Regions from separate parts of the Sporosarcina sp. P16b genome, predicted to be linked through region 1. Evidence: riboswitches for the same ligand, from Rfam matches in the RefSeq annotation. Region 1 holds a riboswitch; each other region holds the start of a gene.
What was found. Region 1 has a riboswitch for thiamine pyrophosphate ahead of CSV77_RS06005 (ABC transporter ATP-binding protein). Riboswitches for the same ligand answer to the same signal wherever they lie in the genome.
Positions count from the first base shown of each region.

Region 2: another riboswitch for thiamine pyrophosphate. It lies ahead of CSV77_RS11145 (thiamine phosphate synthase); the one in region 1 lies ahead of CSV77_RS06005 (ABC transporter ATP-binding protein).
Region 3: another riboswitch for thiamine pyrophosphate. It lies ahead of tenA (thiaminase II); the one in region 1 lies ahead of CSV77_RS06005 (ABC transporter ATP-binding protein).
Region 4: another riboswitch for thiamine pyrophosphate. It lies ahead of thiM (hydroxyethylthiazole kinase); the one in region 1 lies ahead of CSV77_RS06005 (ABC transporter ATP-binding protein).

Region 1 covers NZ_PDYO01000003.1:57,287-65,113, forward strand. Annotated here, with positions in the region: gene CSV77_RS05990 (S8 family peptidase) at 1-1,005, shown strand, start outside; gene CSV77_RS05995 (ABC transporter substrate-binding protein) at 1,073-2,113, opposite strand; gene CSV77_RS06000 (ABC transporter permease) at 2,110-2,862, opposite strand; gene CSV77_RS06005 (ABC transporter ATP-binding protein) at 2,859-3,626, opposite strand; TPP riboswitch at 3,714-3,811, opposite strand; gene CSV77_RS06010 (TetR/AcrR family transcriptional regulator) at 3,971-4,540, shown strand; gene CSV77_RS06015 (YhgE/Pip domain-containing protein) at 4,580-7,636, shown strand.
Region 2 covers NZ_PDYO01000008.1:115,563-123,389, reverse strand. Annotated here, with positions in the region: gene CSV77_RS11175 (DUF2653 family protein) at 1-90, shown strand, start outside; gene CSV77_RS11170 (superoxide dismutase family protein) at 299-901, opposite strand; gene CSV77_RS11165 (phosphoribosylaminoimidazolesuccinocarboxamide synthase) at 1,269-1,949, opposite strand; gene CSV77_RS11160 (heavy-metal-associated domain-containing protein) at 2,115-2,336, shown strand; gene CSV77_RS11155 (P-type ATPase actuator domain-containing protein) at 2,352-2,957, shown strand; gene CSV77_RS17140 (hypothetical protein) at 2,935-3,087, shown strand; gene CSV77_RS11150 (Crp/Fnr family transcriptional regulator) at 3,116-3,625, shown strand; TPP riboswitch at 3,683-3,791, shown strand; gene CSV77_RS11145 (thiamine phosphate synthase) at 3,862-4,461, shown strand; gene thiS (sulfur carrier protein ThiS) at 4,445-4,651, shown strand; gene CSV77_RS11135 (thiazole synthase) at 4,648-5,421, shown strand; gene CSV77_RS11130 (ThiF family adenylyltransferase) at 5,418-6,434, shown strand; gene CSV77_RS11125 (ABC transporter ATP-binding protein) at 6,647-7,345, opposite strand; gene CSV77_RS11120 (ABC transporter permease) at 7,349-7,827, opposite strand, start outside.
Region 3 covers NZ_PDYO01000005.1:21,716-29,542, forward strand. Annotated here, with positions in the region: gene hpaB (4-hydroxyphenylacetate 3-monooxygenase, oxygenase component) at 1-98, shown strand, start outside; partial or broken gene CSV77_RS07865 (nitric oxide synthase oxygenase) at 271-942, shown strand; gene CSV77_RS07870 (DUF3889 domain-containing protein) at 986-1,369, opposite strand; gene tenA (thiaminase II) at 1,418-2,113, opposite strand; TPP riboswitch at 2,204-2,305, opposite strand; gene CSV77_RS07880 (YheE family protein) at 2,470-2,907, opposite strand; gene CSV77_RS07885 (urease accessory protein UreD) at 3,530-4,354, opposite strand; gene ureG (urease accessory protein UreG) at 4,347-4,967, opposite strand; gene CSV77_RS07895 (urease accessory protein UreF) at 5,005-5,691, opposite strand; gene ureE (urease accessory protein UreE) at 5,684-6,139, opposite strand; gene ureC (urease subunit alpha) at 6,150-7,827, opposite strand, start outside.
Region 4 covers NZ_PDYO01000005.1:92,555-100,381, reverse strand. Annotated here, with positions in the region: gene CSV77_RS08325 (sensor histidine kinase) at 1-60, shown strand, start outside; gene CSV77_RS08320 (response regulator transcription factor) at 64-675, shown strand; gene CSV77_RS08315 (D-serine ammonia-lyase) at 719-2,023, shown strand; gene thiW (energy coupling factor transporter S component ThiW) at 2,193-2,681, opposite strand; gene thiE (thiamine phosphate synthase) at 2,693-3,352, opposite strand; gene thiD (bifunctional hydroxymethylpyrimidine kinase/phosphomethylpyrimidine kinase) at 3,352-4,167, opposite strand; gene thiM (hydroxyethylthiazole kinase) at 4,184-4,957, opposite strand; TPP riboswitch at 5,020-5,121, opposite strand; gene CSV77_RS08290 (DUF3238 domain-containing protein) at 5,314-6,510, shown strand; gene adh (aldehyde dehydrogenase) at 7,011-7,827, shown strand, end outside.

The DNA.
Region 1 (7,827 bases):
AACGGTCATGGAACGGCTGTCGCGGGAGTCATTGCCTCTAAGGCTGGGAATAATCTAGGAGGAGTGGGAATTGCGGGAGGATATGACACCAAAGTATTGCCGTTGAAAATCTCGCACCTGGACGGTCTTAGTAAAGTGTCGGATAGTATCAAGGCGATTGATTACGCCATCCTAAAGCAAGTCGATGTGATCAACATGAGTTACGGGGGTAGCCAATTTTCCCAATTCGAGGAAAAGGCGATTCAGCGTGCAGTGGAATCGGGTATCACGGTCGTTGCGTCTGCAGGAAACGATGCAACAAAGGGGAATTCCATCATGTTTCCCGCGTCTTATCCATCTGTCATTTCAGTTGGGGCAACGGAAAGAGATAATCAGCGCGCTTCTTTTTCAAACTATAACTCTCACGTTAGCTTAGTTGCGCCAGGCGTGGCAATCAATACAACATCAATCAATAATAGCTATATATCAGTCAGTGGAACCTCTTTTTCAGGACCTATGGTAGCAGGCGCCGCGTCTTTAGTGAAGTCTTTGAAGCCGGAAGCAACGCCTGCTGAGATTAGTAGGCTACTTGAAATGACAGCGACTGACTTAGGGGCACCGGGTAAAGATATTTATTTCGGTGCGGGTTTAGTCAATATAGAACGACTTAGCAACGCGTTGCCTGCTATCACTACACCTACTTCACCGAATGAATTTACCGGTGATTTTCCAGAGTTGAAAGTACTACCGAATAAAGTATTCACAATCAAATTTACGAGCGAATTGTCACTTGGAAAAGAGTATGCTCCACATATTTTTATTACCCGTAAGCCAAACAGTGCAGAACGTATCGAAAGTTTTACAGCGAGAGTGGATCCTATGAATAGTAAGCAATTATTCATTACACCAACTACAGAATGGCAGCCAGGTGTTCATTATTTACGTGTGGATCGAGGGCTACAGAATAAAAATGGGATTGCAATGAAGAAGTCCTTTGCTGTGATGTTTACCGTATATCCTGACTAATCACATACAATCGAAAAAGGCTATTGCGATCAGTCATGGAGACGCCCGCAATAGCCTTTTGTGTACTTTACTTCGTTACTTTAGAAAACATTTCATCCGTACTAATATCTAAGATCATATCGTCCACTTCAGGTTTCGTCTTGATCATTTCCATTTCATGGAGCCAGTCCCGTACATCTTCCCACGAAGTTTCATCCAGAGCGCCAAAAGCTTCACCGTGTGTATCCATCTTAGGCAATAGAATTTGTAAGCTTTCCGTTTCGATTGCTTTGTCCAACGGGAAGTTTGCTTGATCTTGGTTGTTCAGCAAGAGGTCGAGTGCTTCTTCGGGCTGTTCTACCATAAATTCATAGCCTTTTTGTGCTGCTCGCCAGAAAGCCTGGATCGCGTCTTGTTCTTTATCCCAAGTATCATCACTCGTCAATAACACGATTTCACTATAATTCGGCACGCCATAGTCTACCGGATTAAAGTAGCGTGTTTTGAATCCTTTTGAGTCCATGACAGGCACTTCGTGATTAATAAATGTTCCCGTCACGGCATCGACGCGTTTTGAAACGAGTGAAGATTCCAGTTCAAATCCGACGTCGATCATATGTACTTTGTCGTAATCGCCCCCGTCATTCGACACCATCGTTTTAATCAACGATTCGTTCAGTGGAATCCCGGGATAGCCGATAGTTTTCCCTTCAAGGTCTTTAGGTGATTGAATCGAGCTTTCTTCCAGCATGACGGTGTAATTAAGCGGCTCACGCACGATGGAGGCAATCGCTTTAACCGGAATATCTTCATTTGCTTGCGCTAAAATGACATCGGGTTGGTAATACAGTCCAAGTGTCACTTTTCCCGCTGCAGTCAAGTTCATTGGATCGGTCGGATTGGCAGGAAATTGAATGTCTACCTCCACATTTTCTTCATTAAAATAGCCTTTTTCCTGCGCTACATATAGATAACTATGTACGGCATTCGGATACCAGTCGAGCATGATACTAACTTTTTTCATTTCATTGCTAGGTGTTTCTTCTTGTTTAGCAGGGGGTGTATCTTTCGTACATCCAGCTAGCAATAACAGAAGAAACATGATGCTAAGGAACAGACGTTTTTTCATTGATGATTCCTCCAGTGTAAAAAGTGTTTTTCTAATACGACGACGAGTAGAAAGAAGATAATACCTACTGCAGAAAGCAAGACGATCGGTGCGAATACGGCGGCACTGTCAAATTGCGTCATCATTCTTCTGCTGAAATACCCGAGTCCTGCCTGAGCGCCTAGCCATTCTCCAATAGCTGCACCGATTACGCTAAGTGTAACCGCCACTTTGAGCCCGGAGAAGAATGATGGCAAAGCGGAAGGTAGGTCTAGTTTATAGAAGATATCTTTTGAAGATGCGCCCATTGTCCGCATTAATTCATGCAAGTTTTTATCCGAAGAGCGTAAGCCGTCGAAAACGCTGACGGTTATCGGGAAAAAAGTAATGAGGACGGTGACCGCGACTTTACTCCAAATGCTGTAGCCGAACCACAAGACAAAAATCGGTGCGAGCGCAATGACAGGAATCGTTTGCGACGCGATGAGAATAGGGTAAAACGCTTGCTCAATTGGCTTCTTACTATACATCGCAATCGCCAGTGTGGATCCGATGATGATCGAAATAGATAAGCCGATCAAAATAGTTAAAGCAGTCGGAGGTAAGTGGTGGATAAACAGCTCCGTTTTCAGCTCCCATAACCTGATCAGAATCGCAGAAGGGGACGGGAAGAGGAAGCTTTTGTCGTAAAGACGTGCTGCAATTTCCCATACGCCAAGTACGATCGCGACGAAAAGTATAGACCAACTATACGAAGTCATCTTCTTCATAGCCGCGCCTCCGAACGAAGGTCGCCGATGAGTTGCTCTTTCAGTTCCATCAGTTCCGGGCGTGCCAAGTCCCGCGTCGTGCGTGGTCGGCTGAGAGGCACGATGACTTCGCGAATCGTCTGCACCGGTTTTTCAGCGAGCACAAAGATGCGATCGGATAGAAATAAAGCTTCGTCGATATCATGTGTGATGAAGACGATGGTTTTATCGAGTTTCTGCCATTGATCGATTAGCCACTCTTGCATCGTCAGCCGCGTGATTGCGTCCAGTGCGCTGAATGGCTCGTCCAATAATAAAATATTTGAGCCGGTCAGGATCGTTCGCAAAAAGGAAACACGTTGTCGCATCCCGCCGGATAAGTTTCCAGGGTAGGCGTTTTCTTCTCCAGCTAGTCCGAAGTCAGCGAGTAGTTGGATGATTTCATCGGAAGAAGGTTTGCGTCCTTGAAGCTCTACTGGTAATTGAACATTTTCTAGAATCGTTCGCCACGGCATGAGTAAGTCTTGCTGCGGCATATAGCCGACCTTGCCTAGCCGCCCCATTGTCACTTCTCCGTTCAATGAAATCTTCCCACTGTCAGGGTTCTCAAGGCCGGTGACGAGTCGGAATAACGTACTTTTACCATACCCGCTTGGTCCAATAATGCTAACGAATTCGCCTTCTTTAACGTGCCAGTCAACTTGATCGAAAATAACAGTAGGTTTCGAAGCTTTCGTTGCTTGATAATGAAAAGAGACATTCGTAAACTCTAAAACTTTATTCATCATATTCTTACCACTTCTCATTTCTTCAAAAAATTCACACAAAAAAACCACTTCTCTGTGCGAAGCGGTTGCATAGTACGGCCAAAATCCGTCATATGTCCACTTCCCTCCGCTAGCATTATCTAGTGCAGGTTCAAGGGTTAAGGCGAACGCCTTTCTCAGCTAAAGCACCCCTAGTGTTTATCCAACTCTTATCGTTACATAGTCTAGTAAAGTAGTCAACTTCAATTTAGTAACTATTCTAGTAACAATCCGCAAACCTCTTGCATTTAATTGGTCATCTATGTAATATAATGACTAGCAGACCGGAATGGTATTTCGGTCATTTTAAAGGGAGTGTCTTCATGGATCGAAGAGAAGAAATTATATTGGCGGCTGAAAAATCATTTTCGATGTTTGGCTATAAAGCGACGACGATGGATCAGGTAGCGAAGATAGCGAATGTAGGAAAGGGTACGATCTATACGTTTTTCTCAAATAAAGAGGAATTATTTCATTCAATTGTGTGGAAAATGGTTGAAGAAATGAAAGATATCTCTGAACGGACAGCTATAGAAGGTGCGACTTTTCAAGAGAATGCCCATGCGCGTATTATGCAGTTGCTGAAATTTCGCGAGACGCATCAGTTATTCATTAAACTGATAGAAGAAGAGAAAGAGTTGCGCACACCTGCTGTAGGAGATGTGTTAACTACTATTGAGAAGGAAATAGTGAATTTCATTGCTGGAAAGATTGATCGCGGTGTCGCAAAAGGAGAATTGAAGCCATGTGACAGCGAGCTGATTGCATATCTTTTATTCAAATCTTATGTAGCACTAGTTAACGATTGGTCAAAAACGCATGACAAACAGCTGACGGAGAAGCAAATCACGGACGTGTTAAACAATACAATTTTCTCCAATTTATTAGTGTGACGTGCGAATGACGGAATATAGAGTGAGGGTTTATACTAGATGAATAAAATTTGGTTCATAGTCAGACGGGATCTCCGGAATATCTCCAAGAATAAAGCCGCGCTCATTGTCATTGCGGCGATTGCGTTTCTCCCTTCCCTTTATGCTTGGATGAACATCCTCGCTTCGTGGGATCCCTACTCCAATACGAAAGGCGTAGAAGTCGCGGTCGTCAGTGAAGACGTAGGTGCAAAAATCGAGGATAAGGAATTCAATGTCGGGGATGAAGTCATCGTCTCGCTGACCAAGAACGACGATCTAGGCTGGCAGTTTGTAACGAAAGATGAAGCGTTAAAAGGCGTGAAACACGGCGATTACTATGCTGCGATCATTATTCCGGAAGACTTCTCAGAGAATTTAAGCAGTATCGTAACCGATGATATTAAAAAGCCATCATTGGATTATTATATTAATGAAAAAATCAATGCAATTTCCCCGAAAGTAGCGGGCAAAGGCGCGTCTGCTATTGTAGAAAATATCGACAAAACATTCGTCGAACAAGCGAATGAAGCAGTCCTCAAAGTATTCAATAATCTCGGAGTAGAAATTGAAGGAAATCGAGTGAATATCGAAAAACTACGGGATTTAATTTATCAATTGGAATATGACATTCCTGAAATTTATTCGAAATTACAGATGGTAGATAAAGGCTTGGATTTTGCCGATTCATCTATTGATCGCGTAGATGTCGTGCTGGATGATGTCAATGCCGTGCATGCTAATGCGAAAAAGTTGAACGCACGCTTGATCAATAAGTTGCAAGAGAATGAAAAGGCTGTGGATCACACGTTGCGCGTCATTACGTCTAATTTGGAGAGTGCACAGACGGCATTTCGCAAAGTACCTAATTTAACGAGCGAGCTGTCAGGCAAAGGAGAAGACGTCGATCGTCTTGTCGAATCGCTACGTGATAAGCAAGGCAAGTTGGAAGATACGAATGCGCGTTTAGATGATATTTACGATTATTTGAAAAAACAAGATCAGAACCTTAAAGAATCTACAAACATTAAAGATTTGCAGAGTACTTTGAATGATAGCGTCACAGATTTAAACCGTCTGAAAAAGAATTTGGAAACGATCATTTCTACTTTGCAGAGCGGTAACAATCCAGCGACTGATTTAATTACGCAAACACAAGCGCTGTCTGACAAACTCGCTGAAGATATGGAAAAAATTAAAGGCAATTACGAAAATGTATTATCACCGCAAACTCAAAAGCTCATGAAGCAGTTGAATGAGCTTTCCGTAAATATGACGAGCATATTAAATCGCGCGACTGAAGTAAACAGCAATGCACAGAAAGTCGTTCAAAGCTTAATCGGTAAGCGTGAATCCATTGACTTCAGTAAATACCAGGAGCAATTCGACACTATGTCTACTGCGATAGAAAGTCAGATTGGTAAAATGGATACAGTCATTTCTGTTTTAGAAGCGGCAAGTAAAGTGACAGGCAGTGACAAACTTGACGGTTTGCAACAGAGATTCATCGCGTTACGGGATCAATTATCGTCGACCAAACAAGCCATTGATAAAGTGCAAGCCGCTATTACTAAAGGGGAGAAACCGAGCCTCGAGTTGTTGAATCAACTAAACGGACAGCTACAGGCAAGCCAGCAGAAGATTGTCGATGCACGCAATCAATTCGATACGAATAGCCAAAATGCAATTCAAGATGCTATGGAACAACTACAAACTTTCGATGAAGGACTTCGCGATCGGTTCAATGAACTTCAAGCCTCAAAAACAGAAATTGATGAGAAACTTGCTGGATTGCTAGAAACGACGGAAGATCCCAAGGTGACAATTGGTGTACTTCAAACGATGGTCGGCCGAATCGATAACGGACTTTCGGCAATTGGCTCCATCCAAAATGGATTAACGGATCTTGAGAAATTTATTAATTCGGATACACTGTCCAATGAAATCGAACGAATCAAAACGGTTCAAGACAGCCTGACATCTGCCCATTCATCAGTGGACGGCTTAGTGGGTCGAATCAATGAATCAAAAGCGAACGGCAAAAAGCATTTGGCTGAAGTCGATCGTGTATCGGGAGAATTGGATCGTTCAGTTGGAGAGGCTATCGATTTCGTCAATAGTGATTTGACGAGAAAGTATAAATCCGCGATCCGTGATGCAACGAATGCATTGTATGATGTATCTGACGTATTGGATGAAGTAAACGGACGGATTCCACGTCTGCGGACTGCGCTTGAAAAGGCAGAAGAAGGCGTGGCACTTGGCAAAAAAGATTTGGCGAAAGTGCAACAACACTTCCCAGAAGCACGAGACACAATTGAAAAGTTAGCAGAAAAGATCCGCAAGTTAGAAGAAGACGGAGACTTGGATAGATTATTGGATGTTCTTTCAACAGATCCGACAGGTGTCAGTAAGTTTCTTGCTGAACCCGTTGTCTTGAATGAACATGCGTTATATCCGATTCCAAACTACGGTTCAGCCATGAGCCCGTTCTACACGACACTTTCATTGTGGGTCGGTGCGTTGTTGATGGTGTCTACATTGAAAGTCGACATTCGAGAGAAGACACGATTTAAAAACTATCAAACCTATCTTGGACGATTGATTATCTTCGCTGGGATTGGCACAATTCAATCATTAATCGTCACGCTCGGTGAGTTATTCATCATGAATGTCTACGTCGTCAACAAGTTGCCATTTGTATTATTCGGTGTACTGATCAGCGTCGTATTCGTTACCATCGTCTACACACTCGTGTCTGTATTCGGTAACACCGGGAAAGTCATCGCGATCATTTTAATGGTCATGCAACTCGGTGCATCAGGGGGCACATTCCCCATCCAGATGGCGCCAGAATTCTTCCAACAGATTTCTGCCTTTATGCCATTCACGCATGCCATCACCTTATTGCGTGAATCTATTGGTGGGATAATCTGGGGAGTCGCGTTGAAACAAATTCTTTATTTACTTATCTATTTCGCATTGGCGTTAGGTGTTGGGCTTGGATTGAAGAAGTTTTTCAATAAGTCGAGCGATAAGTTTATGGAGAAGGCGAAGGAGAGCAATATTGTGATGTGATGGATAGATAGATAGAAAGACTGCGCTGGGGGTCATGTTAGTTGTGACGGCTTCTTGGTGCAGTCTTTTTTGTGGTTTGGGAGGTGGCGGGGGAGGGGGACGTAGTGGGAGTGGGTGTATGGGGACGGACCGCGCTATTCGGAGCGTAAACCGCGCGAAAGTTGAGGAAGACCGCGCTATTAGCAGTCTAG
Region 2 (7,827 bases), on a different contig from region 1:
ATTGAGCAGTATCTCGATCAAGATCCGATGGCAGCAGGCATTCAGCTAAAGCTGGATGATGAAGAAGGGATTATCGCGATAGTTCGGTAATCAACAGGACGCCCCTTTCCGGGAGGGCGTTCTTTTTTTCGTCTATGTGAATGAAGAGGCTGGCAATGGGATACGTAAGGAGATTTGCGTCCTTCTGCTTTAATTTTTTCGTAGATATTAACTAACTATCCATTTCCAATATACTTTGACTTAAAACTTCAACACACAAAAAAGATGCCCCACACCTCGGGACATCCTGTTCTACTTATTACTTCATATTCTCAGATGTAATCTCTGCACAAGCAAATGGCGCGCCTGAATTACCTGCTGGATCTGTGATGTTATCATCCGGACCCTCGTGAATCACCAACGCCGTTCCGTCTTCATCGAGTAATGAATTGTCTTTTCCAGACTCAAGTGTAACTTCATCTGTCGTCACAGTAACTTTTGCGTTTCCATCTTCATCCGCCACAAGATTCTCCAAGTCACCAGCGTGGTGTCCTTCTGGATTATCCAATCCGTGCTTTTTATCTGTTGGGTTGAAATGACCGCCAGCAGATGCTTTAAAGTCCGGTGCTGTACAGACACCGGTTTCATGGAAGTGCATGCCGTGTTCCCCTGGCTCAAGGCCCGATACGTCGACATCCATTGCTACGCCAGACGGTCCTTGCGTTAGCGTTACGGAACCGATTTCTTCTCCATCCACATTTATCACTGGCGCCATCACTTCAGGCTCCGTTGTCCCCTCTTCTTCCACGACGGGTTCACCGCTGCCGTTCACCGGTTCTTTTTCTTTTTCTTCATCCGCCGCGCCACCGCAAGCCGCCATCATTAACGCGGATCCCAATACAATACTAGGTAATTTCCACATAAATGCATTCCTCCTCGTGTAAGTTATGTACTTTGATGTTCATTACTATTTGGATAATGAACCCACAATATGTAGTGTACCCACTTTTATAGTTTTCTAACATGCTGTTGGAGTTCTAAGAGCGGATAGCCGGCAAGATAGATCGGTTAACTCGCGACAATGAGCGGTTGCAAGGACCTATAGAGCGCTTATCAACAAACTAAGAGCGAATATGCAGCACAATAGAGCGCTCTAGCCACTTGAATGAGCGTCCACTCCCCCCTCCCTCCCTTATACAATAAAAAACACTCCTGATACTAGGTCAGTCAGCGCATAGCGTAAGTGACAATATAAAAAACCGGAAACAATTTTCGTTTCCGGTTGAGTTTTATGAAAATAATATCTTTTCTAATTCCATTGGTTCAATATATGTATCGCCTCGATAAACGCGCATATTGCCTCCTGAAATTTCATCGATCAACATGATGTTTCGCTCAGGATCGCGACCGAACTCCAATTTGATATCATAAAGTTCTAAACCTTTTTCCGCCATCTCTGATCGCACTACTTCAGAAATTTGCTGGGTCAATTCTTTAAGTACCGCATATTCTTCATGCGTCAAAATGTGAAGTTGTGCCAAAGCATCTTCTGAAATGGGTGGATCTTGACGTTCATCATCTTTTAGCGTCACTTCCACGAATGCATCCAATACTTGTCCTTCTTCGGCATACGCACCGAATCTGCGCAAGAAACTTCCGACCGCACGGTATCGACAAATCACTTCTAATCCTTTACCAAAGATCGTAGCAGGCTTCACCGTCATCGTCACTTCATCCAGATCGGCATCGATGTAATGCGTCGGTACGTTTTGCTCCTCCAATTTCTCGAAAAAGTATTTCGTCATGCGAAGTCCAGACTTCCCGGCACCATCAATCGTCAGGCCTACTGTGTTGGCACCTGGATCAAATACACCATCTTCCCCTGTTACATCATCCTTGAATTTCAATAGCACGTGGCCATCTTCCAAGCGGTAGACGTCTTTCGTTTTACCAGAATAGGTTAATTTCATCCGTACGATTCTCCTCTATTCATAAATGTATACTGCTTATTCAGTATAAAGCACTTTGACGAGAAGAAAAAGTATTGTTTGACAAAAGTTGATGGGCGTCAAGGTCGTTTTCACAAAATACTCTCATACTTAAGTTGACAAATACACAAGAAGAGGATGAGATCAATGAAAAAAGTCGTATTTTTAATGGAACCATTCAGTTGCCCGTCATGTGTCAAAAAAATTGAAGGTGCACTATCTCGAGCAAAAGGTGTACAGCGAGTAAAAGTATTATTCCATTCAAGTAAAGTTCGAGTCGAGTTTGATGAATCTATCGTAGAAGCCAATGAATTACAGGAATTAATTAGTAAACTCGGCTATCCAGTTCTCAATAAAAAAGTCTCATAGAGAGGAGGCATTCAAATGAACGCAAAGCAAACCGTACGCATCACTTCCCTATCCGCGATTTTGCTTGGAGCAGCGATCATCTTGCACTTCGCAAGCCTTCATGACGCGCGTCAGATTACATTAATCGCGGCCACTTTAATCGCGGGTACTCCGATTGCAATCAAGGCATGGAAAGCTATCCGCATGAAAGCTTTTAGTATTGAACTTCTCGTGACCATCGCGGTCATCGGTGCGCTATTTATTGGTGAGTATGTAGAATCCGCTGCAGTTACCTTCTTATTTTTATTCGGAGCGCTACTTGAAATTCGTACAATGGAGAAAACCCGCTCGTCCCTCAAGGCACTTATTGATCTGGCCCCACTAGAAGCAAGTGTCTTTCGAGATGGTAAAATAATGACAATCGCTGTTGACGAGGTAGTAGTCGGTGACCGAGTAATCGTTCGCTCAGGAGAACAAGTTCCAGTTGACGGACCGATTGTTACAGGCAGTGCTTCCATAAATGAAGCAAGTGTACTTTTGGTTATATTGAACGCCATTCGATTAATACGCTATACTAGTGACAAACCAGCCAGTCGAAATATAAGCGAGGTGAAAGTGAATGAGTCAACAGCCCCACAATAATACGACGGATCAAAATATGTGTGTATCGCTCGTTCCGTTGTTCAATCATTTGGAAACTGAACAGATGAAACACGTAGTAGGAACTCGCGCGAAACACTTCGCATCCACGTGGAAAAATCATTTACAATGAAGGCGACTGCTCCGAAGGTTTATATATTTTGCATAAAGGACGAATCAAAGTATACCGCCTGTCAGAAAACGGCAAAGAGCAACTCGTGCGAATTTTAGAACCGGGAGATTTCACAGGTGAGCTGTCATTATTCAATGCCAAACCTCATGACGCCTACGCAGAAACACTTGAACCCGTGGAATTATGTATTATTCAACGTGATCAAATGCAACAACTTCTACAAAAACATCCTGCGATCTCATTAAAGATGTTAGAGGAATTCTCCTCTCGCCTCGCCCGGACAGAACAACGGGCAGCGCGGATCGGTATGGAAGCAGCAGAAACGCGTATCGCCCTATATCTAGCCGATTTATCTGAAGAACAACAACAATTGACAGTCGAATTACCGATGAGTCGCAAAGATCTCGCCTCCCACCTCGGGACGACACCTGAAACAATTAGTCGCAAATTAAGCGCATTCGAGGAGTCGGGCTGGATTCGGCAGTCCAGCATGAAAACGGTGGATATTCTCGATTTGGATGCTTTATTACTTTTATAAAAGAAACTCTTTTCATTCCACTACGTACATGATACGCTAGTTCTGAAAACTAAATATTTTGACCATTGGGGGAATCCTTCACAAGGACTGAGAAAAGAGTGTGGCTCTGAAACCCTTATTACCTGAACAGATTAGCATCTGCGGAGGGAAGTGGCGAGTCGTTCCGTATATATTTCTGTCGACACATCCACCACTTTCCGATTCGGGAAGTGGTTTTTTCTATTGGAGGGGAATGAATGAAGTTACTTGGCGTGACTGATGACTGTCTTTCGGTTGACGAACTGACTTTACACTTGCAGCAGACAGCGCCGTTTCTAGATGCTATTATTTTGCGTGAAAAGTCCAAGACAGATGCACAACTGACAGATTTGATTACGCGTCTTGCGAATAGCGGATTTCCACTCGATAAGCTCATTATACATGCCAGACCTTACGTGGCTGGCGAGCTGAACCTTAGAAAAGTGCAGTTGACTGGCTATGGCATGTCTTTACGGGATGCACTTCGGAAATTTCCCGAGCTACAATTCGGGTGCTCAATTCATTCAATGGAAGAAGCAAAGGAAGCTACGACGGAAGGCGCGGATTGGCTCTTGCACGGGCATGTTTTCGAGACGAAATCAAAGCCCGGCCTACCAGCGCGCGGCACGGAAGAATTGTTTTCTATTGCAAAGTATAGTTCGATCCCCGTGTATGCAATCGGCGGAATTCAGCCGCTCCACTTGCCTGATTTACAACGAAACGGCGTAGCAGGCGTGGCTGTATTATCCCCTATGCGTTCATTAAAAGTCTTACAAAGTTATAGAATAGGAGTCGTGTCTAATGAAGAAAATGATTGATCTGAACGGAAAAACCTATTCGGTCGTTCCAGAAGTAGCGACGATTCAACAGTTACTTGAGCATTTGGGATTAGGTGATCGTATTTTGATTGTGGAGAAAAACAAAGAGATTTTGCAAAAAGATCACTATGACGCACCGATTATGGATCGAGACCAAATTGAAATTATACATTTTGTAGGAGGCGGATGAAGATGTTAAAAATTGCAGATAAAGAATTCTCTTCACGGTTATTACTAGGCACAGGGAAATATCCTTCATTTGAAATACAAAAGCAGGCAGTTGCAGTATCAGAAGCAGAAATCCTCACGTTTGCAGTACGACGCATGGATATTTTCGAAGCGTCGCAGCCCAATTTTCTAAAGCAATTGGATTTAACTCGCTATACATTACTTCCAAATACTGCAGGCGCAAGTACAGCAGAAGAAGCCGTACATATCGCACGTCTTGCAAAGGCATCAGGACTTTGTGACATGGTGAAAGTGGAAATTATCGGATGCAGCCGTTCATTGCTTCCAGATCCTGTAGAGACATTACGCGCTACTGAAATGCTGCTAGAGGAAGGCTTTATTGTATTGCCTTATACGTCAGACGATGTAGTGCTCGCAAGAAGACTATGCGAATTAGGCGTTCATGCCATCATGCCGGGCGCTGCGCCAATCGGTTCAGGCAGAGGCATTCTGAATCCGCTGAATCTGTCATTGATCATTGAGCAATCGAATGTCCCCGTCATCATTGACGCTGGCGTCGGCTCTCCAAAAGACGCGGCATTCGCGATGGAGCTCGGAGCAGACGGTGTATTGCTGAATACGGCAGTATCAGAAGCCGCAAATCCTGTCATGATGGCAGAAGCAATGAAACTCGCGATTGAAGCAGGACGTCTCGGTTATAAGGCAGGACGTATGCCAGTCCGCGATTACGGCGTAGCAAGCAGTCCAACTGAAGGGCTTGTGACGAATTGACCGGAAAATATTCTCGGCAAGAGCTATTTGCACCTATCGGACCAGTTGGACAACAGCGTATCCGCGAGGCAAAAGTTTTCGTCTTAGGAGCGGGTGCACTCGGTTCTTCCGGAGCGGAAATGCTTGTCCGTGCAGGGGTCGGCGAACTAACGATTGTTGATCGTGATATTTTGGAGTGGACCAATCTTCATAGACAGCAATTATACACAGAGCAAGATGTCATGGATCAATTGCCGAAAGCGATTGCAGCAGAAAGCCGTTTGCGCGCTATCAACAGCGATGTGAAAGTTCGTGGGATTGTGGCGGATGTGACACCTGAAAATGTTCTCGACCTATTCGAGGGACATCATTTCATTCTCGACGGCACAGATAATATCGAAACACGATTACTAGCAAATGACGCAGCGTTACAACTCGGCATCCCTTTCTTCATGGGTGCTTGCGTCGGTAGCTACGGGCTGACGTTTCCTATTGGTGTAAAAGAAGGCTCACCCTGCTTGCATTGTCTACTCGAAGCGTTACCACCACAGTCTTTAACATGCGATACAGTCGGCGTCATCTCACCAATCGTCGTTACAACGGCTGCCCGTCAAACCGCCGAATTGCTGAAGTGTATAACGGGTGCGCAGATGGAACCGCGCCTGGAATCCGTCGATCTATGGACAGGCGAACGTGCTGCAATGGACGTGCACAGTATGAAGAAATCTAGTTGTCCGAGTTGCTCAGACACTCCAACCTATCCTTACCTATCTGCCAATGAAGTCATTCGGACTGCCGTGCTGTGCGGACGCGACACCGTGCAACTGACATGGCCAAGGAACCGACAAGTGGAACTACTACCATTTGCCGAATCCATTCGCGGTATTGTTTCTAATTTAAAACAAAACCCATATTTGGTTTCCTGTGAATACAACGCTCATCGACTCGTGTTATTCCGCGATGGCAGGATGTTGGTACATGGAACGAAGGATATCATGGTTGCACGGAAGATCGTCGCTGGTTTATTGGGATGATGCTTGTGCTTAGAGCGCTTGCGCGTGGGCTATGATCGGTTGACACGTTGGATAGAGCGCTGGCCCCTGGACTATGAGCGATGAACACGTTCAATAGAGCGCTCCGTCCAATTTTATGAGCATACCCAATAAATCCTCCAATAAAAAAACGCTTCAGAAAGCCATAAAACAGCTTTCCGAAGCGTTTATTTCATTATTTATTCAACCCTCGCTTATTCCGTCGAATCCAATGCCATCTCAGCCGAACTCTCCAACTTCAACACACCATCCGTCATCTTGTACACCTTATCCACGTATCGAATCAATCGTATATCATGTGTCACGACGATGGTCGCTGTCTGATTCGACTTCGTTTCATTACGCAACAACTCCATCACCTCAAACGCCCGATCCGAATCGAGTGAAGCGGTAGGCTCATCCGCCAAAAGAATCGCTGGCTTGCTGAACAATGCTTTCGCAATCGCCACACGTTGTCGCTCACCGCCCGATAAATCAGATGGATAATTCTTACGCAACTTGGTAATACCTAAATCTTCATATAACTTACGTTGCTCATCTTTGGTCATATTGTCTTTCTTCACTTTATTTAGCAATTCAAGCTGCTGATCAACAGTTAGGAACGGCACAAGGTTGGAAGCTTGCAATATAAACCCGATTTCCTGCAAACGGATTTTTGAACGTTGCTTTTCATTTAGCTGCGATAATTCTTTACCGTTAATGATGACTTCGCCTTCGCTTGGTGTTTGCAGAGCGCCAGCCACCGTCAGGAACGTACTTTTACCTGAACCTGACGGACCGATAACCGCGACCAATTCTCCACGTTCAACTAAGAAATTGGTTTCCTTCATCGCTTCAACGAGCGTATTGCCTTCACCGAACGTCTTTTTCGCATTTCGTAGTTCCAGTACCATCGTTTACCCCCCTATCGCTTCGAGCGGATCAATTCGAATAATCGTCCAAACCGAAATGACAGCCCCGAGAATTGCCACTACTATTAAGACCACCCCATAAATGATCATGGTAGGTATATCAAACATGATAGGAACTGCATTTGGCAGGAAGCTTCCCGCAAGCAACGTCAGTCCAAATGCTAGGACTACCCCGATCAACGCGAGAATGAATGTCTGTGCGATAACGGATCTTGCCAAATAAGCGCTGGAAATCCCCTGCGCTTTCATCAGACCGAACATGCTGATTTTCTGGACAGTCAATACGTACAGGAAAATGGCAACGATTGCCGCTGAAATGACGAATAGGAAGTAAATCATATACGTCAACGTCAAATTCTGCTCCGTATAACCCGGTAGATTCTCGATAAATGTTTCCGTTTCAATAATTTCCGTATTGTCTGGCAAGGAAAGTGTAGCCCAGTCTTTGTCTCTAATGACAATTG
Region 3 (7,827 bases), on a different contig from region 1:
ATTTCTTCGGTGATCCAGTTCGCTTATCAGGACATCTATACCGATCCTATCCAAAAGACGCAGGACAAGAAATGATACACCGGTTACTCTCAGATTAAATGAAAAGTCAGTAATTTGCCGAAATTATGTCAGCTCATCGTATTTGCCAGATGCTACACTTTGTATATGGAATTGATGATTATGGTGCTATCTGTAAATAGAATAGAGCTATTTCAAGAAGCAGTCCAGTTTATTCACAGTTGTTATGATGAACTAGGACTTTCACGAGAAGAACAAATCAACATTGGTGACTCTACATCCATTGAAATGACTAAGTTATGTGAAAGCCTTGGTTGGCAAGGAGCCAAAACACCTTTTGATGTATTACCGCTTGTCATTCAAGAGTATGGGAAATCTCCGCGGCTTTTTGAATTGCCAAAGTCGTTAGTAAAAGAGGTACCTATCAGTCATCCCGAAATCAAAGGAATTTCTGAGTTGCATACAAAATGGTATGCTGTTCCGATCATTTCCAATACGCGTCTTGATATCGGTGGAATTGAATATCCTATGGCACCATTTAACGGCTGGTATATGGGTACGGAAATTGGAGCGCGTAATCTTGCAGATGCGGACCGTTATAATCTTTTGCCGTCTGTCGCCAAACTGATGGGCCTTAACACGAAATCCAATCGATCTCTTTGGATAGACAAAGCACTTGTAGAGTTGAATATAGCCGTTCTACATTCCTACCAGCAAGAAGGCGTCACACTTGTTGATCATCATACCGCAGCTAAACAATTCAAATCGTTCGAAAAGAAAGAGCAAAGTGCAGGAAGAAAAGTGACAGGTAACTGGGTATGGCTCATTCCACCACTATCACCCGCCGCTACCTATGTCTATCACAAACGGTTTGCCAATGACATTATAACTCCCAATTTCTTTTATCAAAGAGATCCCGAATAAACCAACGCCCCTGCACCATGTTATATGGTCTAGGGGCATTGGCTTATTGAACAGGTATTTCTTGAAAATCGATGCGAATAAATTTACCTGTTTCAGCTGAATAGGTGACAGTCACTATTAAACCGAATTCCCGTTCTTCCTCTTTTAACCAAAGCTGAAATTTCTCCACGCCCGTAACTTTTTTTGAGTCGGTTGCGATATGCAAATAATCCTTGATATCTGCATGAGGATATTTGAGCATCGTTTGTTTGATCGCAAGCCTTGACCATTTGGCGTATGCCGGTACTTCCACTTTACTAAGTGCAGCAGCTGACTCATCACTAGTACCCGACCCACTTGTCAATAAAACTCCAAGTGCCAAACCTATTTTTGCAAAGATGGCGCACACCTCCTTTAGGAATAGCATGCGCTGTTTATATCCATTCAATTCTAAATGAAAAACATCCAACTTAAATAGTCGGACGTTTCTTATATATTAATTTGTAATCATCTGTCCTTCATGCATACCAGGCCACATTTGCTTCGTGTAGGCCATGTCCCAGAACATATACTCATATCGAGTCATATTAAGGAAGATCTCCTCTAACCTCACTAATTCTGATTCAGGCTTGCCTTCTGCAGTTTCGTCCATTAATTCTAAGCACCAAGTAGCCAACTCGCCAAAGTCTTCCGATGAATACATGCGAATCCAGTCACCATACAATGGATGTTCCAGCGCACCAGGCAATTCCGAAAGCTCTTTGCCGATCTCCCAGTAGCTCCACGCACACGGCAATAATGCAGCGACAACTTCCGCTAGAGAGCCGTTTTGACTTACATGTAGCATATAGTGCGTGTACGCTAGGACAATTGGAGACGGCTGAGCATTCTCGAGCTCTTCCTCGGTAATGCCAAAGCGTGCTGCATATTGACGGTGAAGTTCCATTTCGGTGTGTAGTGTACCGTTAAGCAATGCAGCAAATTTACCCATCGTCTCTACATCCGTAGCCTTCATTGTGCCCACAGCAAACACTTTCGCGTAGTCAATTAAATACAAATAGTCTTGCACCATATAAAAACGAAACTTCTCCTGATCCAACAGACCATTTCCAATCTCTTGGACAAACGGGTGACTATGATTCTGTCTCCAAATCGGTAATGTCTTCTCTAATAAACGTTCTGTAAACTTCATGTATACTCTCTCCTTTTTCGTGATAAATGAAAAAGCCACTTCTTGACAAGAAGTGGCGGAGAGACATCACAGAGCACAGAAATCAGCTAAGTAACATCTACACCACTTCCTTACGCCGGTATGAACCGGATCAAGTTAAAGGGTTAAAGCATATGCTTCTCTCAGCTCCAGAGAGCACCCCTAGCGGTAACAACTATTTCATTTGTATATTCATTGTAGTCTTAACTTGTCAGAAAGGTCAAACGAATTGAGATTGCACGTAGCCTACATACAACACAGCGATTGGCAGAAGACCTTATGTTGGTCTCACTCAATCGAATACGTTTATTCGGCAGATTTCACGCAGTGTCAATTTGTTATTCTAGATGTTCTTTTAGCTTTTTCTCAACATCTTCTTCTATTTTTTTTACGCGCTCTTCTTCTAATTTACGTCGTGGTTTAGGATGATACCATTCAATTTTGCCATTAATGAATGTACCTTTAAATTCTTCGCCTTGAATCTTCAATTTAAATGACTGAAGTGGTCGAGTTTGACTTCCGCTATTCGATTGTTCGATCTCAATATCATCCGCTTCACTTCGAATCCCTTGCTCTGATAGAAGTTCCAAAACTTTATCCTCTATGGCAATTATTTCTTCTTCGCCAACATCATGTTTGGGATGTGGATTAAGCCATTGAATTTTACCGTCATGATAGTCACCTTTATACTTACGACCTTCTAAGATGAGCTTAAACTGAATTCGCTCGTACTGCCTGTCTTCAAAAACTTTTTCTGCTTCAAAGTCATCTACCACAGGGAACACCTCCAAAAATAGTATAAAGCCTCTTTTTATAAAATGGCTCATCTTACGTTATCCATAACTACTAATTCAAGCCTTCTAGCCTGAAGTTTAATTACCCATCATTCCTGCTCACGTATAAAATCCTTTAAAAAAATTTAAACTCTAATATAACTTAGCAATAGGTTGTTGTCAAATCCATTAATATTCTACTATGCTTTATATCATTCGAATATATGGTCCAAACACCGTAAGTCGTAGCGAACTTACTCCCCGTACACTCTATTACATCTTCACTCACTACCAGGCAGAAGATTAACTTCACACATGTGTAACAACCTTATTGCAGCCTTTAATAATTACCGTGAGTGTTGAACCAATACACGCAAAGACTGCTATACATTCTATTGACTTGACGGACATGGTTAATCCTACGAATGACACACCACGTATGTATAATAATACCCTAATTTTTGTGTTTCAATCATTTGAACAGTGACAAAGTTGTTTGAACAAACTGCAGAATATATACGGAATAATTTAGCCTTCTTTATTACTTTCCATGCATATTAATTTCTGCAGTACTAGCATAACGGACAGAAAATGCCCAACAACTCATTGAATTGTCGGGCATTTTCTAGTACTTCCTTAAAAAACTTGGTTTCATTTGATCCCATTCTTCGCTAATTACGTGGTGGCAGACTGAAATAATTCGCTCTATGACTTGTGTATAGTTTGCCAAGATGCGTATAGTGAAGCCAGGAACGGCAAGCTTAGACAATCCGAATGCAAATTCTCCAGCCTCTTGTTGAAGAGTTTCATATAATCGATCCAATAGAGCATCATTCGTTTTTTCTCCCACGACAATTAAGGAACCCAAATGTGTGTATCCTTCCATAAAGCCTAACTCATTCATATTTTGTGACGCTGGATGAAGTTTTATATGGTCAAAGACAACAAGTTGACCTTCCATATAAATCTCGGTTTTCAAACGGAGCATGTCATAGCTGAATTTTTCTCCTTCCGGCGACCAGCCCGGAGTCAAAATTTCGGCATACAGCAAAGTTGCTCCTTTTTCCATGTATATACTATTTTTTTGATAGCAACTGGCATCTTTGTATGCAATAAGTGCATCCGGTAAGTACTCTAGATAACTATCCTTTTTCATACGAATGACTGTTTCTTGATATACTTGCTCGGTCGGTGTTCTATATACTTTCGTCGCTGACTGGGTCGTCAACGTCAGCATCGCTCGTTCACCAAGCGTGACTTTCATTTGATACCGATCTCCATCTAAATAGCCACCGCCAGGATTCAATAAATAATAGCATGGATAACTATTTTTATTGAAATAAACGGGACGCATCACTTTAAATGCACCTTGAAAGTAAACGCTTTTCGCCACGGAGCGTCCTTGTCGGTTTTCCATGACAAGGTCAAGAACACCTGTCCATTCAGACATCTTGTCCTAGTCCTTTTAACAAAGCGTGTTTTCTGACCCATTCAACCACTTCATCTAGTCCTTGATCATCTTTTAAATTGGTGAAAAAGAAAGGTTTATTTCCTCTAAATACTTTTGTGTCGGACTCCATTACTTCAAGACTCGCCCCAACGTATGGTGCCAAATCTGTTTTATTAATAATAAACAAATCAGATTTAATCATTCCTTGTCCACCTTTGCGCGGGATTTTTTCACCTTGCGCTACGTCAATTATATATATGGAAAAGTCTACGAGTTCTGGACTGAAAGTAGCCGCTAGGTTATCACCGCCACTCTCTACAAAAATCAACTCGAGGTCGGAATGTTTTTCTTTCAATTCATTAATCGCAGCGAAATTCATCGAAGCATCTTCACGAATTGCCGTATGTGGACAGCCTCCTGTTTCCACGCCGACAATACGGTCTTCCGGAAGAATACCGTTCGCAACTAAAAATTTGGCATCTTCTTTCGTATATATATCATTGGTAATAACCGCCATACTCACTTCGCCATCTAACGCGCGTGTAATTTTTTCAACAAGCATGGTTTTTCCCGCACCAACTGGTCCACCGACACCTATTTTAATTGGTCCCATTCTAAGCACATCCTTATTATCAATTTCATTATATTCATTACGAACTAAAAATACGTATCCCGACACGTTCATGTTGCATTTGTGAAAGCTCAAGGCCTGGCGATACAACGCCAAACTCTTCTTCGTCTAATTCCATTATTTTGTCTGTCGTTTGCTGAAGTTGTTGTTGAAAAGTGTAAATGATTTTCTGTCCAGCAGTTTGTCCAAGCGGGATTGCCCGTACAGCATTTTGCACAAGACTAACAACCGTCGAGTATAAGTAATATAAAACCGTTGTATTCTTTTCTACTTGAAGATGATGTCCGATCATCGTAAAAACAATGGCTGGATGGCCAAAAGCTTGTTTATCACGAATTTTTTGGGCATAAGTAGTTAACACAGGTATTTTGTAAATGGCTTCTGCAATGTTTAACATTCTATCACCCATACGCTGTGTACCATCACGTGATTCGCGAGCAAGATTCTGTACAGTCAATATGCGGTCCAATTCCCAAACCTTATCCAGGTCATCGTTATCCAGTGCATCATATGAGAGTCTTACAGCCAAGCCGTCTGCATAAGCAAGCTGTTCATGCACATAGACATGTAACCACTCAGAAAATGTGTTAGCATCGGTGACCTTGTCTTTTTGAATATAGGTTTCTAATCCGAATGATTGACTAAAAGAGCCGATGGGAAAACTAGAATCGCATAGCTGTAACAAAGATAACGCATGATTAGTCATGACTATGCCCAATATGACGGAAAGCCTTTGCAACTTTTCGTTCTTCTCTCTTGAATGGAATCTCCATTTCTTTTAGCAAATCCTCAACTAAATAATCATATTGCACAAGCATATCCTCGTCTTCAAATTGCGCAGGCAAATGACGATTTCCAAGTTGATGGGCAATCGTTCCCATTTCAAGCATTGTCCGCGGGCTAATAATAATTAAATCATCAGAAAGGACATCAACCAAAATAATATTCTTATCATCCATAAACAGAATGTCTCCCGCTTCCAAATCACGCGGAGTTTTTAATCGAATTCCAATTTCACGTCCGTGATCGGTTTCTACGCGTTGTATTCTCTTCATTAAATGTGCACTTTCTAAGTACACTTTCTCTTTATGACGGCTTTCATACTCACTTGGATCTAAATCCCTGATATTCATCACGATTTCTTCTACAATCATTTTCTTCACCTCAGAATAGGAAATAGCGTTGTCCCATTGGCACCTCGTCAACTGGGTCACATGTTATAAGCTTTCCATCGATTTTCACTTCGTACGTTTGTGGATCTACATCAATATGTGGTGTAGCTGTATTTAATTTCATATCTTTTTTCGTAAGACTCCGTATGTTACGGACAGGGAGTACTACTTTTTCAAGTCCAAGCTTCTCTTTTATTCCTTGATCATATGCAATCTGTGAAACAAATGTAATGGAACTTTGCGGCAATGCCTTCCCGAGCGTTGCATACATCGGACGATAAATCATTGGTTGTGGTGTAGGAATCGTTGCATTCGGATCGCCCATTAAGCTAAATACCGCCATTCCACTTTTCAAAATCATCTCCGGTTTGACTCCAAAGAACTTCGGATCCCAGAGGACAAGATCAGCCATTTTACCAACCTCAATTGAACCGATATACTCAGATACCCCATGAGCAATAGCAGGATTAATCGTATATTTAGCAACATAGCGTTTTACCCGATTATTATCCGAATACTCACTATCACCTTCCATCACGCCAAGTTGCTTTTTCATTTTATGGGCTACTTGCCACGTACGAAGAGCAACTTCACCGATACGGCCCATCGCCTGAGAATCGGAGCTTGTCATACTAAAGACACCCAAGTCTTGTAATACATCCTCCGCTGCAATCGTTTCGTTGCGAATGCGTGAATCTGCGAATGCGATATCTTCTGGCACGGAAGGATTTAAGTTATGTGCAACCATTACCATATCCAAATGCTCATCAATCGTATTGATCGTATACGGCAAGGTTGGGTTGGTAGAAGCCGGCAACACATTCATCATACCAGCCGATTTAATCAAATCCGGAGCGTGTCCGCCTCCTGCACCTTCCGTATGATACATATGAATACCGCGACCATTAATCGCCTTGATCGTATCTTCAAAGAATCCCGATTCGTTTAACGTATCCGCGTGAAGTGCGACTTGTACATCATATTCATCGGCAATTCGTAATGCATGATCAAGAACGGACGGTGTCGCGCCCCAGTCTTCATGGACTTTCAAACCAATCGCACCGGCAATTATTTGTTCCGCCAAGGGAGCTCCCGCTGCCGCATGTCCTTTACCTGTTAAACCAATATTGATTGGTTGTCCATCTAAAGCCTTCAGCATGGAGTGAAGATGCCAGGCACCCGGTGTGGCTGTCGTAGCCCTAGAACCATCTCCTGGTCCAGCTCCACCGCCGATTAGTGTGGTTGTCCCCGCCGTCAGTGCAACATCGACTTGTGCCGGATTAATGAAATGCACATGCGTATCAATTGCGCCAGCCGTAATGATTTTACCTTCCCCCGAAATCACTTCAGTGGAAGCCCCTATAATAATGTCTACTTTATCCTGCACAAGCGGATTACCTGCTTTTCCGATACCCGAAATTTTACCGTCACGAATCGCTAGGTCGGCCTTATATATCCCCGTATAGTCAAGAACGACGACGTTCGTAATGACAGTATCAGGTACTCGTTCATCTTCTTCACGCGTAATAAGCGGATGTTGACCCATTCCATCACGAATGACTTTCCCACCGCCAAATACAACTTCTTCTCCATATTTCGTAAAATCTTTTTCAATTTGGATAAACAAATCGGTATCTGCTAATCGAACAGAGTCTCCTGTTGTCGGTCCG
Region 4 (7,827 bases), on a different contig from region 1:
AAAGGGACTCAACTAACAATTATGGTACCTGCTGTCTTAAAGCAAATAAAGGAGGGGTAACGTATGATCCGCATTGTAATTGCAGAAGACCAAGGAATGCTGCTCGGTGCACTAGGGTCGTTGTTGAACCTGGAAGAAGATATGGAAGTAGTAGGCAAGGCTAAAAATGGTCAGGAGGCTGTAGACTTGGTGAAAAGTCTACAGCCAGATATTTGTATAATGGATATTGAAATGCCGATTAAAACCGGCTTGGATGCAGCAGAAGAACTACAAGATATGGAATGCCAAATTATTATTCTCACGACGTTTGCTAGGGCAGGTTATTTCGAACGAGCGCGGAATGCAGGAGTTCGTGGATATTTGCTGAAAGATAATCCCATTGAAGAGTTGGTTAAATCGATTCATTCTATTATAGAAGGGCGCCGAATTTATGCACCTGAATTAATTGACATGGCATTTGATATGAAAGAAGAAGAGAAGAATCCATTGACTGAGCGGGAAGTTCAAGTACTTAAGTTGGTATCGGAAGGGAAAACTACGAAACAGATTGCGGCTGAACTGTTTTTATCACCCGGAACTGTCCGTAATTATGTCTCCACCATACTGGATAAACTTGGAGTTCGTAATCGTATTGAAGCGATTACGTTATTCAATGAAAAAGGCTGGTTCGAGTGAAATCTACACGGACGTACATTCATAACGAGGGAGTGAGTGATAAGTGAATAAGATTACGCAAAGTGAATGGCTTGTAAAGCTACCCTTATTACAAAGCGTGATGGAGCAGAAGGAAGTGTTATGGAAAAATCCTTCTGTCGAATTGGTAGCAGCTGGCCTGTTGAAGACACGTTTATCAAAAGTTGATATAGTAGACGCCAGCGAACGTCTGGAGAGATTCGCTCCCTATTTGGCGAAAGTCTTTCCAGATACGGATAAAGGTATTATTGAATCCCCATTAACCCCAATTCCAAAGATGAAGCAAGAACTCGAAAAAGCGTATGCTATCCATATTCCGGGAAAGCTTTTATTAAAACAGGATAATGCGTTGCCGATCTCAGGTTCAATCAAGGCTCGTGGTGGTATTTATGAAGTTTTGAAGCATGCAGAGACGCTTGCGGTAGATAGTCAATTGCTAGATCCTACAAAAGACTACAGCCAATTCGATACGCCGAGATTCCGAGAGTTGTTTGCGAAGCACAAAATTGCTGTAGGCTCGACAGGGAATCTGGGATTGAGTATTGGTATTATGAGTGCAAAGCTTGGCTTCAATGTCACGGTGCATATGTCAGCCGATGCCAAACAGTGGAAAAAGGATTTACTGCGCTCCAAAGGCGTTCAGGTGGTGGAGTATATCGATGATTACAGTAAAGCAGTAGAAGAAGGCCGGCGTCAGGCAGAGGCTGATCCGTCTTGTCATTTTGTGGATGATGAAAACTCTACGGATTTATTCATGGGATATGCAGTGGCAGGGGAACGTGTTGCGGCACAATTGAAAGAGCAGAATATTACTGTCGATGAAGCGCACCCTCTATTCGTCTATTTACCTTGCGGCGTAGGCGGGGGACCAGGCGGCGTGGCATTCGGATTAAAATTGGCTTTAGGTGATCATGTGCATTGCTTCTTTGCTGAACCGACACACTCACCGTGCATGATGATTGGTATGATGACAGGAATGCACGACCAAGTCTCGGTTGCAGATTTTGGCTTGGACAATAAAACTGCGGCTGATGGTTTAGCAGTCGGTACAGCTTCTGCATTTGTTGGAAAAACGATGGAACCATTCCTCACAGGATGCTATACGGTAGAAGATCAGACATTATTTACGCTTCTTAAAGAGCTGGCGGATAGTGAAGACATCTGGCTGGAACCTTCAGCACTTGCTGGTATGACAGGACCTGTACAAGTTATTAAGTCTACATTACCGTTAGCAGACTCCAAAAACGCAACGCACCTTGTATGGGGAACGGGCGGAAATATGGTGCCTGCGGACGAAATGAAGAGTTATTATCATTATACGAGGAAATAATACACTCTATTTCCCGGGAAATCGACAAAAGATCCGCAGAGACTATTCTCTGCGGATCTTACTTTTTAGAATAGATGATTTGGAAGCTAGAAAACATCGTTGATCAACGTTCCCGGACACAAGTTTGTCCTCATTACGCTTGCCCACCATTTTGTCCTACATCATGGTCTTACTGCAAATCTCTAAAAATCTTTAATTTCAAGAGTCTTGGAGCTAATAATAGACCGATAATTGTCCCACTCACCGTCGATACAAGAAAAGGGGGTAGGAAAAATAAAGCGGTTACGGTCGTGCCCATCAAGATTTTGGCATAAGGCACTGCAAACAATGGTGCTATCAAACCGGTACCGATAACCTCCCCGATGCCTGTACTCCAATTCTTTTTGAAACGCCGGTATAATACGCCAGCTAAAAACGCACCGATCATCCCGCCAGGAAATGCGAGCAGTGAACCTGTCCCTGTCAGTATACGTACGAGTCCTGTCATAAACGCTACCACGACAGCGGCCCCCGGACCCATTACGATCGCCACTATGACATTTACAGTATGCTGTATGGGATACGCTCTGGCGATACCAGCAGGGAATGAAACGAATGCAGAGCCGGCAACTGCAATTGCGACAAACATTGTCATGAAAATCATTTTCCGTGTATTCATACGATCCCCATTCATGCCAACAAAGAGTGTATAGTGTTTGATAAATCGCTTGCTGCGTACTGCGGATCTTTAGCCGATGCGATAGCGGAGACCACAGCTATACCGTCTGCCCCGGCTTGGATAACAGAGCCGGTAGTAGCCAGTGTAATGCCGCCTATAGCGACGATCGGCATGTCAGGGAACGCAGTATGGATTTCTTCTACTAGAGTGGTACCTACAACTGCCGAAGCATCGAGTTTGGTTGACGTCGGATAGATCGGACCCAGACCTACATAATTCGCCCCGATTGATTGTGCAATTTGTACCTCATGTGCATTGTGAGTTGAAACTCCAAGCCACTTATCCCGACCAATTCGCTGACGCACGCTGTCTGCCTGTTCATCATCTTGTCCTACATGAACCCCGTCTGCATTAATGGCCAATGCCAAATCCACATCGTCATTGATGATGAAAGGAACACGATACAATCTGCAAAGTGCCTGACACTTTCTAGCGAATCCGAGCAAAGCCTCGCCTTCAAGCGCATTAGATCCCTTTTCACGCAACTGGAAACATGTGACACCACCGCGAAGAGCCGCTTCTACTATTGCTAACGGATCCTGACTCTGAGCGTTTGGTGTACCCATTACAAAATATAAGCCTAATGCTTTCCTCACTTCCATGTTTGACATCAGTGCATCTCCTTTTTCAGTTCACCGTATGCCCAGTGATTGGTTGGTCCGTGCCCTGAACCAATCTTCAGGCCATTTTCAATCGCGGCCTGTATGAATTGCTTCGCTTCGGCAACTGCATCCGTCAAAGAATAGCCCTTAGCCAGAAAACTCGTCAAAGCCGCTGCGAATGTGCATCCGGTCCCGTGTGTATCTTTGGTTTGAATCCAAGGTGTTGTTACAGTGAATGACTGCCCTTCTTCGTCCGCGTAATAATCCTTTGCATCCAGTACATCATTGCGGTGACCGCCTTTCATAACGACGGCTCTTGCTCCCATTTTGATAAAAGCGGCTGCAGCTTGCCGAATGTCTTCGTCTGTTCGTATTTTCATTCCGGTTAGCACTTCCGCTTCAGGAATATTTGGAGTGACAATGGTAGCTAGCGGTAGTAAATGCTCTTTTAATGCTTCAATCGCCTGTTGCTGCAATAAAGCCTGTCCTCCCTTTGCAATCATGACAGGGTCAATGACTAAAGGAAACGGAGGGTATTCCTTTAATAGCGCAGCTACTTCAGTAATGATTTCCGCCGAAAACAGCATCCCAGTTTTACATGCTTTTACATCAAAATCATCCAGTACTGCACGAATTTGTGCTATTACTCCATCTGTCTGTATTGGATAAACACTGTGAACACCGTGTGTGTTCTGAGCAGTCACTGCAGTTATGGCAGAAGTGCCGTATACACCTAGCTCCTGAAACGTCTTTAAGTCGGCCTGAATTCCTGCGCCTCCTCCGCTATCTGAACCGGCAATGGTCAATGCTACTTGTACTGTCAATCGAAAAACCTCCTGTCTAGTATACTGAAATTGTTTTCCGTTCGTTATCCAATGTATGTAAGGTATTTAAGAAGTTTACAGCAAAGTCGCCAGGACCATGTGAAACCTTTGCAGTTTGTTCACCAGCCCGTTTATAAAATGAAAGTGCATCTGCTACGGCTTCCAGGGGATGTTCCATTCCTACGGAGAGAAATGCACCCGTGACAGAACTGAGTAAACAACCCGTGCCGGTTATGGTGGTCATCATCGGGTGGCCGCCCGTAATGGATAATGTGGAATGGCCGTCCGTGACTAAATCGACTTCGCCTGAAACCGCCACGAGACAGTTGTACTTAAGGGCAGTCTTTTTCGCTATACTTTCGATGTCGGCAGAACCTTCTCCTGCGTCAACACCCTTAGCGGCCCATGGAACATCTGCAATCGCAGCAAGTTCCCCTGTATTACAGCGGATTAGTGTGATATCTACCTCGTCCAACACTTTTAGAACGCTAGCTTTACGAAAAGCCGTAGCACCTGCACCAACTGGATCTAGTACTACAGGTTTTCCTGCTGCGCGGGCACTTTTTCCCGCCAAAATCATTGCGTCTACTGTTTGTTGCTTCAATGTACCAATATTTAAAATACTGCAAGCGGCAATTTTTGCAATGTCTTCTGCCTCCTCCACTGCATCCGCCATAACGGGAGAAGCGCCTATTGCAAGTAACCCATTTGCCTGGAAATTCGCGACTACAAAGTTTGTCATGCAATGAACGAGCGGTTGCTTTTGACGAAGTTCTTGAATAAGCTGCATGTTTCTTTTCCTCCTTAAAAAGGTATATATACAAAAAGCCCATGCATAGGTGGGCGGTTGGGTATGAAAACTACCCACTTTCCTCCGCTAGTATGTACTAGATCAGGTTCAAAGGGTTTGCGTAATTGCATCTCAGCCAATAAAAGGCGCCCCTAGTGGTGGCTATGTATTAGACAGGCTGATTATATCATATACATGAAAAAGGTTAAAATAATACTGGCATTATAGGATCAAAGTAATTGGAAATGAGTGATTGTGCATAGATGAAAAGGTATAACGATATGCTGAATGTTACATAATTATCTGAAGGCGTATAACTGTTTCAGATGAAATAGATAAAAGGGAGCAGATCGCAAATGGAGAAATTATTCGAAATTCAACAGATGAATCATTCATTGGATGATATATCATTCACGTGGAGTGACACAGGTGGTTATTACCGTGTCTATAAAAATGACCGACAAGTATATGAAGGAACGGCTCCAAAGTTTACGGATGGAGAGCTAGATCCGTCATATCCTTTTCAATATACAGTGGAACGAGTGGAGGAAGGACGGGTTCGAGATGTAATTGTTATCCAGACATCACCTCTGACAGAAGTACAGGAAGATGAACATCCTTTACAACGCTTGGTGATCACAACGATTGCCGCCCCATCACAAATTGCTCTGTCATGGGAGTGGATTAAGGATGTAGAGAAGTTTGATGTTTTCCGGAATGGACAATACATCGAGACAATTACGGATAATCGTTTTATTGATCGCGAGACAAGTTCTTCTGAGGCGGTAGTATATAGTGTCGTGGCAACACGCCCATTACTTGATAGCAATCAGAAAATGAATGTCAGTAAATCAATCGCATCAAAAGTGTATGAAGTGATTATGCCTCCAGATCCTAATAATAAACCAACAGAAGAAGTCTATACATTTTCCGTGCGAGTAAAGCAACGGGATCGATTACTCATTCCAGTGGCTGACAGGAAAAAGTTAAATGAAGTGAAGCAATGGAAGTTCCGCTACACGACTTTTTTAAAGGAAGATATCATAAAAAACCCGAATCTTTTTTCGTCGATTCCATACTTTACAGGAGACGATCGGGACTTTAACCCTGAAGGAAAGAGCTTCCGTACCCGTGTAGATATAGAAGGAGAGTTCATCGGAGGAGACAGCAATCTGCGGTTTACGAAAGCAACAGGGCCGTCAATTGGCTTAAATACTATGAAACGGTATAAGCGTCATGCCCATGCTTCTGTAGAGGGTATAGAAATCGATCGGTTGGAGGAGAAATCGACAGAAGTTCATTTTACAATCAATCATGATGTAGGCAATCCATTAACCGCTTCACCGTCTATTCACTATGAAATGAAAGCTCATTTGGATCAGCAAGGTAACTTAGATCTAGTTGGCTATCATAATGATGCGCCTCATCATGAAATTTATTTAGCGATTGATGGCGAGAACTGGCGTCCTGTGCATCGTACTGAAAGTGAAGGATTGGCGTATTTGACGGGTGTGCTAGGAGATAACTATTGGCGCTATATGACGTGTAATTAACAATGAACCGCCGCAATCCATAGTGAATTGCGGCGGTTCATTTAACTATGCTTTACTAGTTGATCGTTTCTTGAAAACTCCTCCGTTCCGAATTAAGCTTTCTGACTCGGACGTTCAACTTTCCAATTGACTCTGCTGTCAGTTCAATTTTTCCATTTTGCTTATGTTTTTTCCATATCTCCAATTTTTCACTTATTTCTTTTGTGTTTTATCTATTGGCTGCAATACTTCCGGCCTTTCATTCTATTACTCGACAACAAGTCACCGAGGTGCCATTTGCTGGATCGAACTTTATAGGCTTGGAACTTCAAAAACCTTTTCATTGTTTTATAATGGCATTTTGTTGAAAGCGCTTACTGAATAGTTTAAAATAATAGATAGCTTATAAAAGCGTACACATTAGGAATAATGTGAAACTATGTTTCGTATAATAGCTTTGCGTGCATAACGATTGCGCTGGGATACAAGCAAATTAATGAGAACAGGGAGTGTGACGCAGTATGGTACAAGCTTCAGAAAATCTAGTTTATGCAAATCCGAATACACAAGGTTCAAAGGTTCAGTTCAAAGAACGCTATGATAATTTCATCGGTGGCAAGTGGACAGCACCAGTAAAAGGCCAGTATTTTGATAATTCCACGCCAGTTACAGGTAAGGTATTTACCCAAGTAGCTAGATCTACAGAAGAAGACATTGAACTGGCTCTAGATGCAGCTCATGCAGCAAAAGATGCATGGGGAAAAACATCAGTCACTGAACGTTCGAATATTTTGCTGAAGATAGCGGATCGTATTGAAAAGAACTTGGAAATGCTAGCTGTAGCTGAAACGTGGGATAACGGGAAAGCTATCCGTGAAACATTGAATGCCGATCTTCCGCTTGCAGTGGATCATTTTAGATACTTTGCTTCTGCAATTCGTGCGCAAGAAGGCGGAGTTAGTCAAATTGATAACGATACAGTAGCCTACCATTTCCACGAGCCGTTAGGAGTCGTCGGGCAAATTATTCCGTGGAACTTCCCGATTCTGATGGCGGTATGGAAACTTGCTCCGGCATTGGCTGCAGGAAACTGTATCGTGTTAAAACCAGCTGAGCAAACACCTGCTTCCATTTTGGTATTGGTTGAATTAATCGAAGACTTACTACCAGCGGGTGTTCTGAATATAGTCAACGGTTTCGGGCTGGAAGCAGGAAAACCACTAGCATCCAATCCGCGCATCAATAAAGTTGCCTTTACGGGGGAGACGACAACAGGTCGTCTAATTATGCAGTACGCTTCTCAAAACTTGATTCCGGTTACATTGGAACTGGGCGGAA